DNA from 2 places in the Geodermatophilus sp. URMC 65 genome. Region 1 is predicted to be linked to the other one. Evidence: riboswitches for the same ligand, from Rfam matches in the RefSeq annotation. Region 1 holds a riboswitch; the other holds the start of a gene.

The links. Region 1 has a riboswitch for cyclic di-AMP ahead of ACWIX7_RS01655 (hypothetical protein). Riboswitches for the same ligand answer to the same signal wherever they lie in the genome.
Region 2: it holds a riboswitch for cyclic di-AMP, as region 1 does, so the genes downstream of both, ACWIX7_RS22315 (transglycosylase family protein) here and ACWIX7_RS01655 (hypothetical protein) in region 1, are expected to answer to the same signal.

Annotation. Positions count from the first base shown of each region.
Region 1 is NZ_CP199954.1:356,829-364,027, reverse strand. Features, by position in the region: gene ACWIX7_RS01675 (Lrp/AsnC family transcriptional regulator) at 1-119, opposite strand, end outside; gene ACWIX7_RS01670 (DEDD exonuclease domain-containing protein) at 249-2,102, opposite strand; gene ACWIX7_RS01665 (D-alanyl-D-alanine carboxypeptidase family protein) at 2,282-4,024, shown strand; gene ACWIX7_RS01660 (hypothetical protein) at 4,122-4,466, shown strand; cyclic di-AMP (ydaO/yuaA leader) riboswitch at 4,653-4,812, shown strand; gene ACWIX7_RS01655 (hypothetical protein) at 5,222-5,659, shown strand; partial or broken gene ACWIX7_RS01650 (C40 family peptidase) at 5,656-5,909, shown strand; gene ACWIX7_RS01645 (M48 family metallopeptidase) at 6,057-7,199, shown strand, end outside.
Region 2 is NZ_CP199954.1:4,596,409-4,603,607, forward strand. Features, by position in the region: gene ACWIX7_RS22300 (efflux RND transporter periplasmic adaptor subunit) at 1-523, shown strand, start outside; gene ACWIX7_RS22305 (ABC transporter ATP-binding protein) at 597-1,343, shown strand; gene ACWIX7_RS22310 (ABC transporter permease) at 1,340-2,560, shown strand; gene ACWIX7_RS22315 (transglycosylase family protein) at 2,728-3,288, opposite strand; cyclic di-AMP (ydaO/yuaA leader) riboswitch at 3,316-3,483, opposite strand; gene treY (malto-oligosyltrehalose synthase) at 3,775-6,129, opposite strand; gene glgX (glycogen debranching protein GlgX) at 6,132-7,199, opposite strand, start outside.

The DNA.
Region 1 (7,199 bases):
AGGTCGACCTCGCCGGCGGTCGAGTAGACCTCGCTGACCCCCTCGAGGTCGGCGACGGCCTCGGCCACCTCGGGGATCGCGTCGGTGGCCGCGTCGATCATGACGATGGCGGTGATCACGCCGGGGATGCTAGAAGGACCCCGCTGCCCCCCACCACTCGCTCCGCTCGCGGCGGGTCCCTGCAGCGGGGCCGCTCCAGCACGTCACCGGCTCGGCGCGGGCCCCCGCAGGAGGGCCGTTCCAGCAGGTCACCGGCTCATGGCGGCTCCGCGGGAGACCCGCTCGGGCCGGGCCCGGGTGCCCAGCGAGCGGCCGTCGGCGAACGGATCGCGCCCGGCCCGGCCGGCCTCCACCCGGTCGAGGAACTCGGTGTAGCCGCCCGTTCCCGGGACCGGGCAGGCCAGCGTGCCGTCGACCTGCACCAGCCGGGTGCCGGGCTTCTCCATCCAGCGCAGCACCAGCTCGGTCTCGTCGACCGAGGCGGCCAGCTCGCCGTCGGGGCCCAGGGGCGTCTCCGCCGTCGCCAGCAGCCCCTCGAGGGCCGCCCGCACAGAGCTGCCGCGGGCGGCGCACCCGGCAGCCACCAGCCGACCCCGGCGGACGACGGACAGCTGCCAGCCGCCCTCGCCGTCCGGGCGGGCCAGCACCAGCTCGGGCACCGCGGCCAGGGACTCCAGCCGCTGCCGCCGTCGCACCGCGCGCACGAGGGTGGCGGCGCGGTCGCGCAGGACGGCGGCGTCCTCGTAGCGCTCCTCGGCGGACAACCGTTCGACCCGCGCCATCAGCGGCTGGAGCAGGGCGTGCGGGTCGGCGGCCACCGCGGTGCGGAGGACTGCGGCGACCTCCCCGTACTCCTCGACCGACTGGGCGCCGGTGCACGGTGCGCCGCAGCGGCCCATGCCGGCCAGCGCGCAGGCGGTGCCGAGCACCCGCACCGAGAGCCGGCCGGTGCACTGGCGCAGCGGCAGCGACTCGTGGACGGCGGCCACCGCGGCGTCGGCCGCGCGCCGGTCGGGGAAGGGTCCGAGGAAGACCCCGGCGCCCGGGCGCACGCGGCGGACCACCGACAGCCGCGGGAAGGGCTCCTCGGTCAGCCGCACCCACAGTGCCCGCTCGGGGAACCGCGAGCGCCGGTTGTAGCGCGGTTTGTGCTCGGCGATCAGCCGCAGCTCGCGGACGGCGGCCTCGAGGTCGTGCGCGCAGGGGATCGCGTCGACCCGCTTGGCCAGCGCCACCATCTCGGTCATCCGGCTGCGCTGCTCGCCGGCGGTGAAGTAGCTGCGCACCCGGCTGCGCAGGTCGGTCGACGTCCCGACGTAGAGCGGCTCGTCGCGGGGACCGCGGAACAGGTAGACGCCCGGGCCGTGCGGCACGTCGTCGGCCAGGTGCCGCTTGCGCAGCCGCTCCGGGTCGACCTGCCGGGTGAGGCCGGTCAGCTCCTCCAGGCTGGTGATGCCCAGGGGGCCCAGCCGCTCGAACAGCCCGTGCAGGACGTCGACGGTGGCGCGGGCGTCGGCCAGCGCCCGGTGGCAGGGCTCGGTGCTGGTGCGGAAGTAGGGCGCGAGGGTGGCCAGCTTGCAGTTGGGGACCTCGTCGCGGCTGAGCAGCCGGCGGGCGAGGACGGCCGTGTCGACCGAGGCCGCGGCCGGCCACGGGATGCCGTTCTCGGCGCAGGCGGCCCGGAGGAAGCCGAGGTCGAAGGGCGCGTTGTGGGCGACCAGCACCGCGCCGCGGGCGAACTCGAGGAAGTGCGGCAGGACGGCGCCGATGCGCGGGGCCGCGGCGACCATCGTCGAGGTGATCCCGGTGAGCACGCTGATGTAGGGCGGGATCTCGCAGCCGGGGTCGACGAGGGTCTGGAACTCACCGAGCACCTCCCCGCCGCGCACCTTGACCGCTCCGATCTCGGTGATCGCGCTGTCCTTCGGTGAGCCGCCCGTGGTCTCCAGGTCGACCACGACGAAGGTGACCTCCGCCAGCGGGGTGCCGAGCTCGTCGATCGTGGCCTGCTCGTAGCGCGGCAGCCCGGCGGCGGCGCGGGCCGCCGTCCCGGCGAGGCGGGCGGGGGAGAGCGGCACCGGCCGGGCGGGGGAAGGGCGCACGGGGCGGACGGTAGGTCGGGGCTCTGACAGTCCCGGGGACGCGCGCCGGGGAACGGGGAGGGCGGGGGAGGACCTCGCCCGTCCGGGGGGAGCGGTGCGCCGTCCCCTGGCGCGCCCGCGTGGCCCCCGAGACCATCTCGTCACCGGACCGCTGCGGTCCCGACTCGCAGAGGTGGTCCATGCACCCGCTCTCCCGGTGGCGCCCCAGCCGCCGCGCGGCGGCGTCCCTGTCCGTGGGCGTCGTCGCGCTGGCCGTCGTGCTGCTGCCGGCCGCGCCCGCGGGAGCCGACCCGACGGGCCCGGCCGTCGCGACCGCCAGCCTCCTGGACAGCCCCGAGCTCGACGAGCTGCAGCGGCGCGCTGCCGACGTGCAGGCCGACCTCCAGGAGCGGCAGTCCCGGGTCGTCGCGGCCCGGGAGGCGCTCGCCGCTGCCGAGGCGGCCGCGGCGCAGGCGGAGGCCGACATCGTCGCGGCGGACGCCGAGCTGGCTCGGGCCCGGGCCGAGGTGGCCCGGCACGCCTCGGCGGTGTACCGGGACGCAGGCGAGGTCACGCCGCTGTCGGTGCTGCTGTCCGGTGGTGGTCCGGGGGACGTCGTCGCCGCGGGGGGCCTGCTCGACGCGGTCGAGCGGCACGCGGCCGCGGTGGTAGCCGCGGCGGAGCGTCGACGGCAGGAGGCGGCGGCGCGGCGGACGGAGGCGGAGCGGACGCGGGAGACCGCCCGTGCGCGGGCTGCGGAGCTCACGACCGAGACCGCCGAGCTGGAGGCGGCCGCGGCCGCGGCGAGCCGGGACCTGGAGGCCGCCGTCGCCGCCGTCGACCGGCAGCTGGGTCGGCAGCGGGAGGAGCAGCGGGCAGCCGGCCGGCAGGCGGCGGCCGACTGGCACGGGTACCTCGGCGAGCTGGCCGCGGCCGGCGTCGCGCCGCCGTCGGCCGCGGCGCTGCGCGACCCGGCGGCGGGCCTGCCCGACGGGCTGGTGCCGGTGCCGGCGTCCGGCGGTGGAGTGCAGGCCGGGGTGGCCCGGCTGCCCGGCGCGTCGGATGCCCTGGTCGTCCCCTCCGCCGAGGCGGTCGCCGCGGTCAGCGCAGCGGTGGACGCTCTGGGGTTGCCCTACGTCCCCGGGGCGGCGGGGCCGGACGCGTGGTCCTGCGGATCGCTGGTGCACGCCGTCTACGCCTCGGTGGGCATCGACCTCCCGGACGACCAGGCGGGGCTCTTCGCGGGGACCACGCCGGTCGACCCGGCCGACGTCCTCCCGGGAGACCTGGTCTTCCTCGGTGCCGGGCGGTCCGGTCCGGCCAACGTGGGCATCGCCCTCGACGGGCGGACGGTGCTGGCGGCCGACGCCCGCGCCGGCGCCGTGGTGGTCGGCCGTCCGGCGGCCGACCGGGTGCTGGGTGCCGGGCGGCCCAGCCTCGGGCGACGCGCGGCCGTCCCCGCGACCGGACCGTCCGGCGGGGCGCTGCCGGTCGAGTGCGGCGACGTGCGGTACCCGCCCGAGACGTCCGGAGGGCGGGCGTGGGGCGGCTTCCCGAACGGGCTGATCCCGCTCAGCGCGATGTGCCCGCTGGGGGTCGCCGGCCACGTGCTGCGCTGCGACGCGGCAGCGGCCTACCAGGCGATGAGCAGCGCCTTCGCCGGTGCCTTCGGGACGCCGCTGTGCCTCACCGACTCCTACCGGAGCTACGCCGGCCAGGTGCAGCTGTACGGCGAGAAACCGGCGCTGGCCGCGGTGCCGGGCACCAGCGACCACGGCTGGGGGCTGGCCGTCGACCTCTGCGGTGGCGTCGAGCGGTTCGGGACGCCGGAGTACGCCTGGATGCTGGCCAACGCGGGCCGCTTCGGCTTCCTCCACCCGCGCTGGGCCGACCCGGGCAACGGCCGCGAGGAACCCTGGCACTGGGAGTACGCCGGCGCCTGAGCCGGAACTGTCGGTGCCCGCTCCTAGCGTCCTGCCCGGATCGACCGGGGCCACGGACGGCTCCCGCGACGAGGGTCGGAGAGCAGAGGAGTGGACCGTGTACATCGACTGCGACACCTGCACCGCCCGCGGTACCGGCTGCGGCAACTGCGTCGTCACCGTGCTGCTGGGGGCGCCACCGGGCTGGCAGGGCGCCGACCCCACGGTCGTGCCGATGGCCGGGCGGCGGGACGACCGGCTGTCCGCCGAGGACGTCGTCGTGCTGCCGCCGGGGGTGGTCGTGGAGTTCGACGAGGTCGAGCGGCGCGCCGTCCAGGTGCTGGCCGACGCCGGTCTGGTACCGCCGCTGCGCCACCAGCACTCGGTCCGCCCGGCCCCGGCACGGCGGGCCGCGCCGCAGCGGCGGGGCGGCGGTCAGGGGTCGCAGCGGCGCACCGGGTGAGCGGGGTGCTCCGGTGTCCGCGCGAGCCGGGCGCGACGGACGGCACGTCGCCGACCAGGAGGAACACGATCCCACAGTCCCCGGCACCCCCGTTCGTCACTTCTTCGACAACCCCCGGACCGTGGGCCGGTCCGGCCGGGTGGTCGTCACCCCCCACGAGGGTGACCTCGGCCGGTCACCGCCGAATCGCCCGACGCGCCGCACCGGCGCCGAGGGGGGACCGGGGACCCACCGCAGCACCGGGGTGAGTTCTCCCGCGCGCTGGTCCGCCGGGGCGCAGAGATGGGGCGCCTTCTTCCCAGCCCGAACCCGTCAGCTAACTCGGTAGGCGGTCGCTGAGGAAGAACGGAGAGCCGCCGCCCGTGGCGACCCCCGCCCTGCCCTGGGGCATGCCGTCGATCAGTTCCACCCCGACCTCCCGGTCGCGTTCCGCCGGCCCACCGTCTCGCGCGGGATCGCCCGCGGACTGGTCCTGGGCGCCACCGCCACACTCGCCCTGACGCTGCTGCCGGGCACCGCCGTCGCGGACCCGGGGACGCCACGAGCGCCGCGCAGGCCGCGCAGCTGGTCGCCCAGGCCGCGCACGAGCTCGACGTCGTCACCGAGCAGGTCAACGAGGCGGGCGAGACGCTGACGCACCAGCAGGCCGCCGTCCGGAGCGCCGACCAGGCGGTCGCCGAGGCCCAGTCGCAGCTCGACGCGCTCGACGATCGGATCCGCCAGGTCGCCCGCGCCGCCTTCACCTCGGCGACGGCATGTCCGAGCTGGACCTGCTGATGACCAGCGGGTCGGCAGAGGAGTTCGTCTCGCAGCTGGCGACCCTCGACGTCGTCGCCGGCCACACCAGCGACGTGCTCGGCGAGGTCGCCGCGTCCGCCGCCGCGGCCGAGCAGGCCCACGCCGACGCGGGCGCCGCGCAGACCGCCGCCCAGCGCACGCTCGACGACGTCACCGCCCGCCAGGCCCGGCTCGAGGCGGACATCGCCGACCACCAGGCGCAGTACGACGCCCTGTCGGCGCCGCAGCAGCAGGAGGTCGTGGCCGCGCACGCCGGCCAGCCGGTCGCCGCCGCGCCGGCCGCCGCGGCCACCGGCGCCACGCAGGCCGCCGTCGACACCGCCCTGGCGCAGGTCGGGGACCCGTACGTGCGGGGGGCGCCGGCGGGCCGGACGCCTTCGACTGCTCGGGGCTGACCCAGTACGCGTACGCCGCGGCCGGCACCAGCCTGCCGCACTCGTCGCGGATGCAGGCGACGATGGGCTCGCGGTGTCCCGGTCCGAGCTGCGGCCGGGCGACCTGATCTCCTACTACAGCCCCGTCAGCCACGTGGCGATGTACATCGGCAACGGCCAGATGGTGCACGCCTCGACGTCGGGCCAGCCGGTGGAGGTCGTGAGCGTCGACTCGATGGGCGGCATCACCGCGATGCGCCGCATCGCCTGAAGGACCCCGTCCTCCCCACCCCCTCGCAGGCTGGGGGCGGGCCCCTGGACGGGGCCAGCGGGACCCCCTCGACCTCGCCAGCCCGAGCAGGGGCCGGACGAGTGCGGGTCCGGGGCCGGTACCGGTGGCTCGCCTAGGATCGGCCTGGTGAGCGGGGCAGGCCGGGCAGGTGCTCGCGTCGCGCTCCTGGTCGCGGGCGTGCTCGGCGCCGCGCTCGTCGTCGTCCTCGTCGTGGTCCCGCCGTGGACGCTGCTGCCCGAGCCGTCGGGTGGGCGTACGCCCGTCGACCCGGCGTCGGTCCTGCCCCCGGAACTCCTCACCCGGACCGAGGCCTTCGCCGGGGCGCTGCGCCCGGCCTCGCTGACCTCGTTGCTGCTCGGCCTGGCCGTCTCCGCCGTCCTGGGGCTGACCCCGCTGGGGGCGCGGCTGGTGCGGGCCGTGGCGCGACCGGTCGGCGGCGGGTGGGTCGCCCAGGCGCTGCTGGGCACGGCGGCCGTGGTGCTCCTCGGCCGGCTGGCCACGCTGCCGGTGTCGGCGTATGCCGAGGTGGTCCGCCACCGGTACGGCATCTCGATCCGCAGCTGGGGGCTGTGGCTGCGTGACGTCGCGGTTTCGACCGCCATCAGCGCGGTCCTCACCGCCCTCGCGCTGGCGGCCTTCCTCTGGCTGGTGCGGCGGGCGCCGCGCACCTGGTGGGCGTGGGCCGCGGCGGTGGCGGCCGGCTTCGTCGTCGTCGGGTCGTTCCTCTACCCGCTGGTCATCGAGCCGGCGTTCAACCGCTTCGAGCCGCTGCCCCCCGGTGAGCTGCGCACCGAGCTGCTCGACCTGGCAGAGGCGAACGGCACCCCGGTGCAGGACGTGCTCGTCTCCGACGCCTCCCGGCGGACCACGGCGCTCAACGCCTACGTCTCCGGCTTCGGGTCGACCCGCCGCATCGTCCTCTACGACACGACGCTCGAGCAGCTGTCCGACGAGGAGGTCGAGTCGATCGTGGCGCACGAACTCGGCCACGTCGTCCACGGCGACGTGCTCACCGGCACCCTGGTCGGGGCGCTGGGGACAGCGGCCGCGGTGGCGCTGTCGGGCTGGCTGCTGTCCTGGACGCCGCTGCTGCGCCGCGGGGGCGCGCAGTCGCCTGCGGACCCGGCCGTCGTCCCCCTGGTCCTGCTCCTGCTGTCGGTGGGCGGGCTGGTGAGCACGCCGGTGCAGAACCTGGTGTCGCGGCAGGTCGAGGCGCGCGCCGACCTGCGCGCGCTCGACCTCACCGGGGACGCCGGGGCGTTCATCGCG
Region 2 (7,199 bases), 1.5 Mb from region 1:
GTCGGTCACCGCGACGCTGACCCAGGACGACCAGTTCCGGCTGCTCGCGCCGCCGTCCACCGCGCAGGTCGAGGCGCAGGGCGGGCCCGCCCCCTTCACCTGCACCGACCTCACGCTGGGCGCCCCTGCCCCGACGGACGGCGCCGGCGGCGACCAGGCCACCGCCGGCGCCGACCCGGCGTCCACCGGGTCCGGGCAGGGCGGCACGACCGCCCGCTGCCGTGTCCCCGCCGGGACGACGGTGTTCGCCGGCATGGCCGCCACCGTGGTCGTGGACGCCGGGGTCGCCGAGGACGTGCTGGTCGTCCCGGTGACCGCGGTCCAGGGCTCGGTGCAGCAGGGCAACGTCTGGGTGGTCGGGGCCGACGGCACCCAGGAGCAGCGCGCCGTGGTGCTCGGGATGACCGACGGCGACCAGGTCGAGGTGCGCGAGGGCCTGGCCGAGGGCGATGAGGTGCTCGCGTTCGTGCCGGTGCCCGACGACACCGTGGAGAGCCCGGGCATGGCGGGGCCGTTCGGATGAGCGAGCGTGCGAGCTCATCGATGGGCAGTGCAGCCCGGCGGACGCCGGCGACGAGCGCCAGCGAGGAGGCGGCGTGAGCCTCCTGTCGCTGCGCGGCATCAGCCGCGAGGTCGCGCTGCCCGACGGCGGCGTGCTGCCGATCCTCACCGGGGTCGACCTCGAGGTCGCCGCGGGCGAGCACGTGGCGATCGTCGGCCGGTCCGGGTCGGGCAAGTCGACGCTGCTCAACATCCTCGGGTTGCTCGACACCCCCACTGGCGGGGAGTACCTGCTCGACGGGGAGCCGACCGACGCGCTGCGGGCCCGCCGCCGCGCCCGGCTGCGCGGCGAGGTGTTCGGGTTCGTCTTCCAGCAGTTCAACCTGCTGCCCCGGCGCACCGCGGAGGAGAACGTCGCCGCGCCGCTGCTCTACGCCCGTGGCCGCGACTACCTGCACCGGCGCCGGACGGCGCGCGACCTGCTCGACCGGGTCGGCCTGGGCGCGCGCGCCGACACCGTCCCCGAGCGGCTCTCCGGCGGCGAGCAGCAGCGGGTCGCCATCGCGCGGGCGCTGGTGCGCTCCCCGCGGGTCGTCCTCGCCGACGAGCCGACCGGCGCCCTCGACGTCGAGACCGGCGCCCAGGTGATGGCGCTGCTCGCCGAGGCCGCCGCGGAGGGCGGCGCCGCGCTGGTCACCATCACCCACGACCTGAACGTCGCCCGGCTGGCCGACCGTCGCTACCGGCTGGACGCCGGCCGGCTCACGCCGCTGGAGGACCCGACGCCGACCCTGGTCGCCCCGGCCCCTGCGCCCGCCCCGCTCGAGGAGGCGCTGCCGTGATCCCGGTGCTGGCCACCGTCGCCGAGGCGTGGAGCGAGGTGCGGGTGCACAAGGCACGCGTGGTGCTCTCCCTCGTCGGCGTCTTCCTCGCCGTCTTCGCCATGACGACGGTCACCGCGCTGGGTCTGCTCGTCGCCCAGGTGCAGCAGGAGCAGGGGGAGCGGATGGGCGGCCGCGCGGCGACCATCGCGGTCACCGCGTACGACCCGCAGACCGGGATGCCGCCGGCCGCGCAGGAGTGGGACGCCGCCGTCGCCGACCTCACCGAGCGGTACGGGATCACCGCCACGGCCAGCATCGGCTACGAGGAGACCCGCTTCCGGCTGCCCGGCGGCACCCAGGCCGTGCAGACCAAGCGAGTCTCGCCGTCCTACGGGCAGCTGCACCGCATCGAGCCGATCGAGGGCCGCTGGCTGCGCGAGGGCGATCGCGCCAGCCTGGCCCCGGCCGTCGTCGTCAACGAGGCGTTCCTCGGCGCGCTCGGCGTCCCGGACCTCTCCTCGCAGCCGACGGTCGTCATCGGCGGCCGCACCCCGGTGCGCGCGGCGGTCGTCGGCGTCGTCCGCGAGGGGTACGCCGACGAGCTGCTCGCCTACCGGGTGGACCGCTCGGCCGGCCCGTGGGACGCGCCGCGCGCGGCCGACCCGTCGGAGACGGTGTCCGGCCCACCCACGCTGGAGCTCTGGGTGCCGCCGGAGCAGGCCGACGAGGTCATGGCGGTGGTCACCAACGACCTCGGGCTCGCGCTCGGCGGCGTGCAGGTCGACGCCTACCGGCAGGACTCGCAGGGCCTGGAGGAGACCCTCGGCATGCTGCGCCTGGCGATCCGCGGGGCCGGCGTCGTCGTGCTCGTCCTCGGCGGGCTCGGCGTGCTCAACATCGGGCTGGTGACGGTGCGCCAGCGGATCCGGGAGATCGGCGTCCGGCGCAGCTTCGGTGCGACCTCGGCGCGGGTCTTCTCCGCGATCGTGCTGGAGAGCGTCTGCGCCACGTTCCTCGCCGGGCTCGCCGCCGTGGCGCTGTCGGTCGTGCTGGTGCGCAACCTGCCGTTGGAGCGGCTGCTCAACAGCGGCGTCCCGCTGGCCGACACCCCCGGCTTCCCGGTGGCCGCGGCCGTGGAGGGGCTGGTCGCGGCGACCGCGGTGGGCGCGCTGGCCGGGCTGCTGCCCGCGGTCATCGCCGTCCGGGCGCGGGTCATCGACGCCATCCGCTTCTGAAGAAGGACCCCGCGGCCCCCACCGCTCGCAGGCTCGCGGCGGGACCCTGCAGCGGGGCCGTTCCAGTCCGTCGCCAGGCTCGGCGCAGGACCCGCAAGGGTGGCCGTTCCAGTCCGTCACCGGCACCCGGCGGCCGGGGGAGTGCGTCCCCCGGCCGCCGGTCCGCCTCACGGCAGCTGCAGCACCTGGCCGACCGCGATGCGGTCCGGGCTGCTCAGCTGGTCGTCGTTGGCGGCGTACAGCGCCTGCCAGCCACCCGCGACGCCCTGCTCCGAGGCGATGCGGCCGAGCGTGTCACCGGCCTGCACCGTGTAGGTCCCGCCGGTGGCGGCCGGTGCGGGGGCGGCCACCAGGGCCGATGCGGCCGGAGCCGAACCCGCCTCGGGGGCGGAGGGGTCCAGACCCTTGCCGCAGGTCGGCCAGGCACCCGGGCCCTGCACGTCGAGCGTGCGCTCGGCGACGGCGATCTGCTGCGCCTCGGTGGCCAGGTCGGCGCGCGGCGCGTACTCGGTGCCGCCGAACGCGGCCCAGGTGCTCTGGCTGAACTGCAGGCCGCCGTAGTAGCCGTTGCCGGTGTTGATGGCCCAGTTGCCGCTGGACTCGCACTGGGCGACGGCGTCCCAGTCGTTGGGGGCCGCCGCCGAGGCCGGGGCGGCGAGGACGCCGAGGGACACGGCGGCAGCGCCGCCGAGCACCACGGCGCCGCGGCGCAGGGCGCGTGCGGGCATGCGGGAAGACGAGGACGAACGCATGGAGGACTCCCGATCCGCCGCCTGCGAGGTGAGCTGTCGGGTTCGGAGCGATCGGTGCCCCGGCCGTGCGCGCACGGCTTCACCCCGAGGTGCCCGGCCGGACCGGCCGGACACCGAGATGGGTCCCCCACCCCCGTCCTGGCTGTGCAGGAGGTACGGCGGCCGACGGACGGGGTTCGGCGGATCGGCTCCGGCACCCGGTCCCGGACGGGGGGTGCCGGGACAAGGTAACGGTCAGGTCACGGCGGTTCACCTCGTGCCCCCGGGGCAACGGGGGTGACACGGCCGGCCGTCGGGACCGGGAGCGAACGGATCACCTGGTCACGTCCCCGCGGGCGCGCGTGCACCCGCGGGGACGTGAACTGCGTCTCAATCCGGCCGCCTGTGGCCCCGTCCAGGGCCCTGGCCCCCTGCAGGGCCCCGCCGCGAGCCTGCGAGCGGTGGGGGGCAGGGGGTCCTTCTTCAGTCGCGGACGAGCAGGGCCACCGGGAGCCGCTCGAGGAGTCCCGCCACCGGCAGCCCCTCGGCGTCGGAGACGAACCGGCCGCCGGTGAGCAGGTCCCGCCAGGCCCCGGTCGGCAGCTGCAGCGCGGTGTCGCCCCAACCGACGATCGACAGGCCCACGGGCAGCCGGGTCGCCACGGGCACCACACCGCCCCGGTCGAAGGCGAGCAGGTGCTCGGCGGCGACCCCGGTCGCCGCCACCGGCTCGTACCCGGCGAACCACTCCGGGTGCTCCCGCCGCGCCCGCAGCACGCGGGAGACGACGAGCAGCTTCGCCGCGCCGGTCTCGTCGACCGGGGGGACCTCGCCGGCGTCCAGCTGCGCCAGCAGCCGGCGGCGTTGCTCGTAGTCGACCGGACGGCGGTTGTCCGGGTCGACCAGGGAGAGGTCCCACAGCTCGGTGCCCTGGTAGACGTCGGGAACGCCGGGCATCGTCAGCTGCAGCAGCTTCTGCGCCAGCGAGTTGGACCGGCCGAACGGCGCGATGCGGGCGACGAACCGCTCGATCTCGGCGTTCGTCCGCTCGTCGTCGTAGGCGGCGTCGACCATCTCCTGCAGCGCCGTCTCGAACTCCTCGTCGACGTCGGTCCACGTCGTCGACGTCCCCGCCTCGCGGGCCGCCTTCTCCGCGTAGCCGTGCGCCCGCTCGCGGGACAGCGGCCAGGCGCCGACCAGGTTCTGCCACACCAGGTGCGCCAGCGGCCGGTCGGGCAGCGGGTGCCGGGTCAGCAGCCCGCGGACCAGGTCGGCCCACTCGGCGCCCAGCTCGGCGAGCACGGCCAGCCGGGCGCGGGTGTCCTCGCTGCGCTTGGTGTCGTGGGTCGACAGCGTGGTCATCGACGCGGGCTTGCGCTCCACGCGGCGCTGCTGCGCCTCGTGGAACTCCTGCACCGTGCTGCCGAACCGCGCCGGGTCGCCGCCGACCTCGTTGAGCACCACGAACCGCGCCCACCGGTAGTAGGCGCTGTCCTCGACGCCCTTGGCCATGACCGGGCCGCTGGTCTGCTCGAAGCGGGTCGCCGCCTCGGTCCCGGCCTGGGAGAGCACCGGGTGCAGCGCGTCCACCGCGGCGGCGAGGTCGGGACGGCGCTCCCGCACGGCGGCCACGGTGGCGTCCAGGTGCTCGCGCCCGTCGGGCAGGTAGGTGCGGTAGACCGGGAAGCTGGCCAGCAGCTCGGCCAGCGCCTCGGTCTGCTGCTCCCGAGGAACGCCGGGCAGCTCGCCGATGACCCGCACCAGCCGGGCCACCTCCGAGCCGAGGATCCCGTCGGTCACCTCGCGCTTGCAGTCGTGCACCAGCCGCGCGTAGTCGACCGGCGCGCCCGTGAGCTCGGTGTCCAGCGCGCTCAGCACCGCCTCCCCGGCCGGGTCGACCAGCACGTCGTCGACCTCGGCGAGGGCGTCGTAGCCCGTCGTCCCGGCGGTCCGCCACGACTCCGGGAGGTCCTCCCCGGGCTCGAGGATCTTCTCCACCACGGTCCAGCGGCCGCCGGAGGCCTCGGCCAGCCGGTCGAGGTAGCCCTTGGGGTCGGCCAGGCCGTCGGGGTGGTCGATGCGCAGTCCGTCGACCGCGCCCTCCTCGACCAGTTGCAGCACGAGCCGGTGCGTCGCCTCGAAGACCGCCGGGTCCTCCGTGCGCAACCCGGCCAGGGTGTTGATCGCGAAGAACCGGCGGAAGTTGAGGTCGCGGTCGGCGCGCCGCCAGTCGACCAGCTCGTAGTGCTGCCGGTCGTGCACCTCCTGCGGGGTCCCGCGCTCGGTGCCCGGCGCGACGGGGAAGCGGTTGTCGTAGTAGTGCAGCTCCGGGCCGTCCGGTGTCTCGACGACCTCGAGCTTCTCGACGTCGTCCGCCGACCCGAGCACCGGGATGCGCACCCGGCCGCCGCCGAAGTCCCAGTCGACGTCGAAGGCGGCCGCGTGCGCGCTGTCCCGCCCGTGCTTGAGCACGTCCCACCACCAGGGCGCCTCGGCCGGGTCGGCGACCCCCATGTGGTTGGGCACCAGGTCGAGCACCAGGCCGAGGCCGTGCTCGTGCAGCGCCGCGACCAGCCGGTCGAAGCCGGGCCGACCGCCGCGCGACTCGTCGATGTGCGCGTGGTCGACGGTGTCGTAGCCGTGCGTGCTGCCCGACGCCGACCGCAGCAGGGGTGAGGCGTAGGCGTGGCTGACCCCGAGGTCGGCCAGGTAGCCGGCGAGGGACGCGGCGTCGTCCAGCGTGAAGTCGGCGGTGACCTGCAGCCGGTAGGTCCCGGTGGGGACGTCCCGGCGGCGGGCGGCGCTGTCCGGCGGCTCGGCCGCCGGTCCCGTGGACACCCTCACGACCGGCGCGGCGCGCTGAGCACGACCATCGAGCGGTCCTGCAGCGTCAGCGACTCGCCCGGTTTGAGCTCGCGGGGCTCCACCGCGCCCATCTCGGCGGTGTCGACGACGACGGTCCACGCCTGGGCGTACTCCTCCGACGGCAGGGTGAACTCGATCGGCTCGTGGTGGGCGTTGAAGGCCAGGTAGAAGTGGTCGTCGACCACGTACTCCCCGCGCTCGTCGGTCTCCCGGATGCCGTGCCCGTTGAGGTACATGGCGATCGTCTTGGCGTAGCCGGCGTCCCAGTCGTCCTCGGTCATCAGGTCGCCGGACGGGGTCAGCCAGGCGACGTCCTGCACCGGGTCCTCCGCGCCGCGGCGCACCGGGCGGCCGTGGAAGAACCGGCGGCGGCGGAACGTCGGGTGGTCGTGGCGGAGTTTGGTGACCAGCTTGGTGAACCCCTGCAGCCCCTCGTCCACCTCGTCCCAGTGGATCCAGGTCAGCGGCGAGTCCTGGCAGTAGCCGTTGTTGTTGCCCTGCTGGGTGCGGCCCAGTTCGTCGCCGTGCAGCAGCATGGGGACGCCCTGGCTGAGCATCAGCGTGGCCAGGAAGTTGCGCCGCTGCCGGGCGCGCAGGTTGAGCACCTTCTTGTCGACGGTCGGGCCCTCGACGCCGCAGTTCCAGCTGCGGTTGTGGCTCTCGCCGTCGTTGTTGCCCTCGCCGTTGGCCTCGTTGTGCTTCTCGTTGTAGGAGACCAGGTCGTTGAGGGTGAACCCGTCGTGCGCGGTGACGAAGTTGATGCTCGCCACGGGGCGCCGGCCGGAGTGCTGGTAGAGGTCGGCCGAGCCGGTGAGCCGGCTGGCGAACTCGCCGATGGTGGAGGGCTCGCCGCGCCAGAAGTCGCGGACGGTGTCGCGGTACTTGCCGTTCCACTCGGTCCACAGGGCCGGGAAGTTGCCGACCTGGTAGCCGCCCTCGCCGACGTCCCACGGCTCGGCGATGAGCTTCACCTGGCTGACCACCGGGTCCTGGTGCACCAGGTCGAAGAAGGCCGACAGCCGGTCGACGGCGTGCAGCTCGCG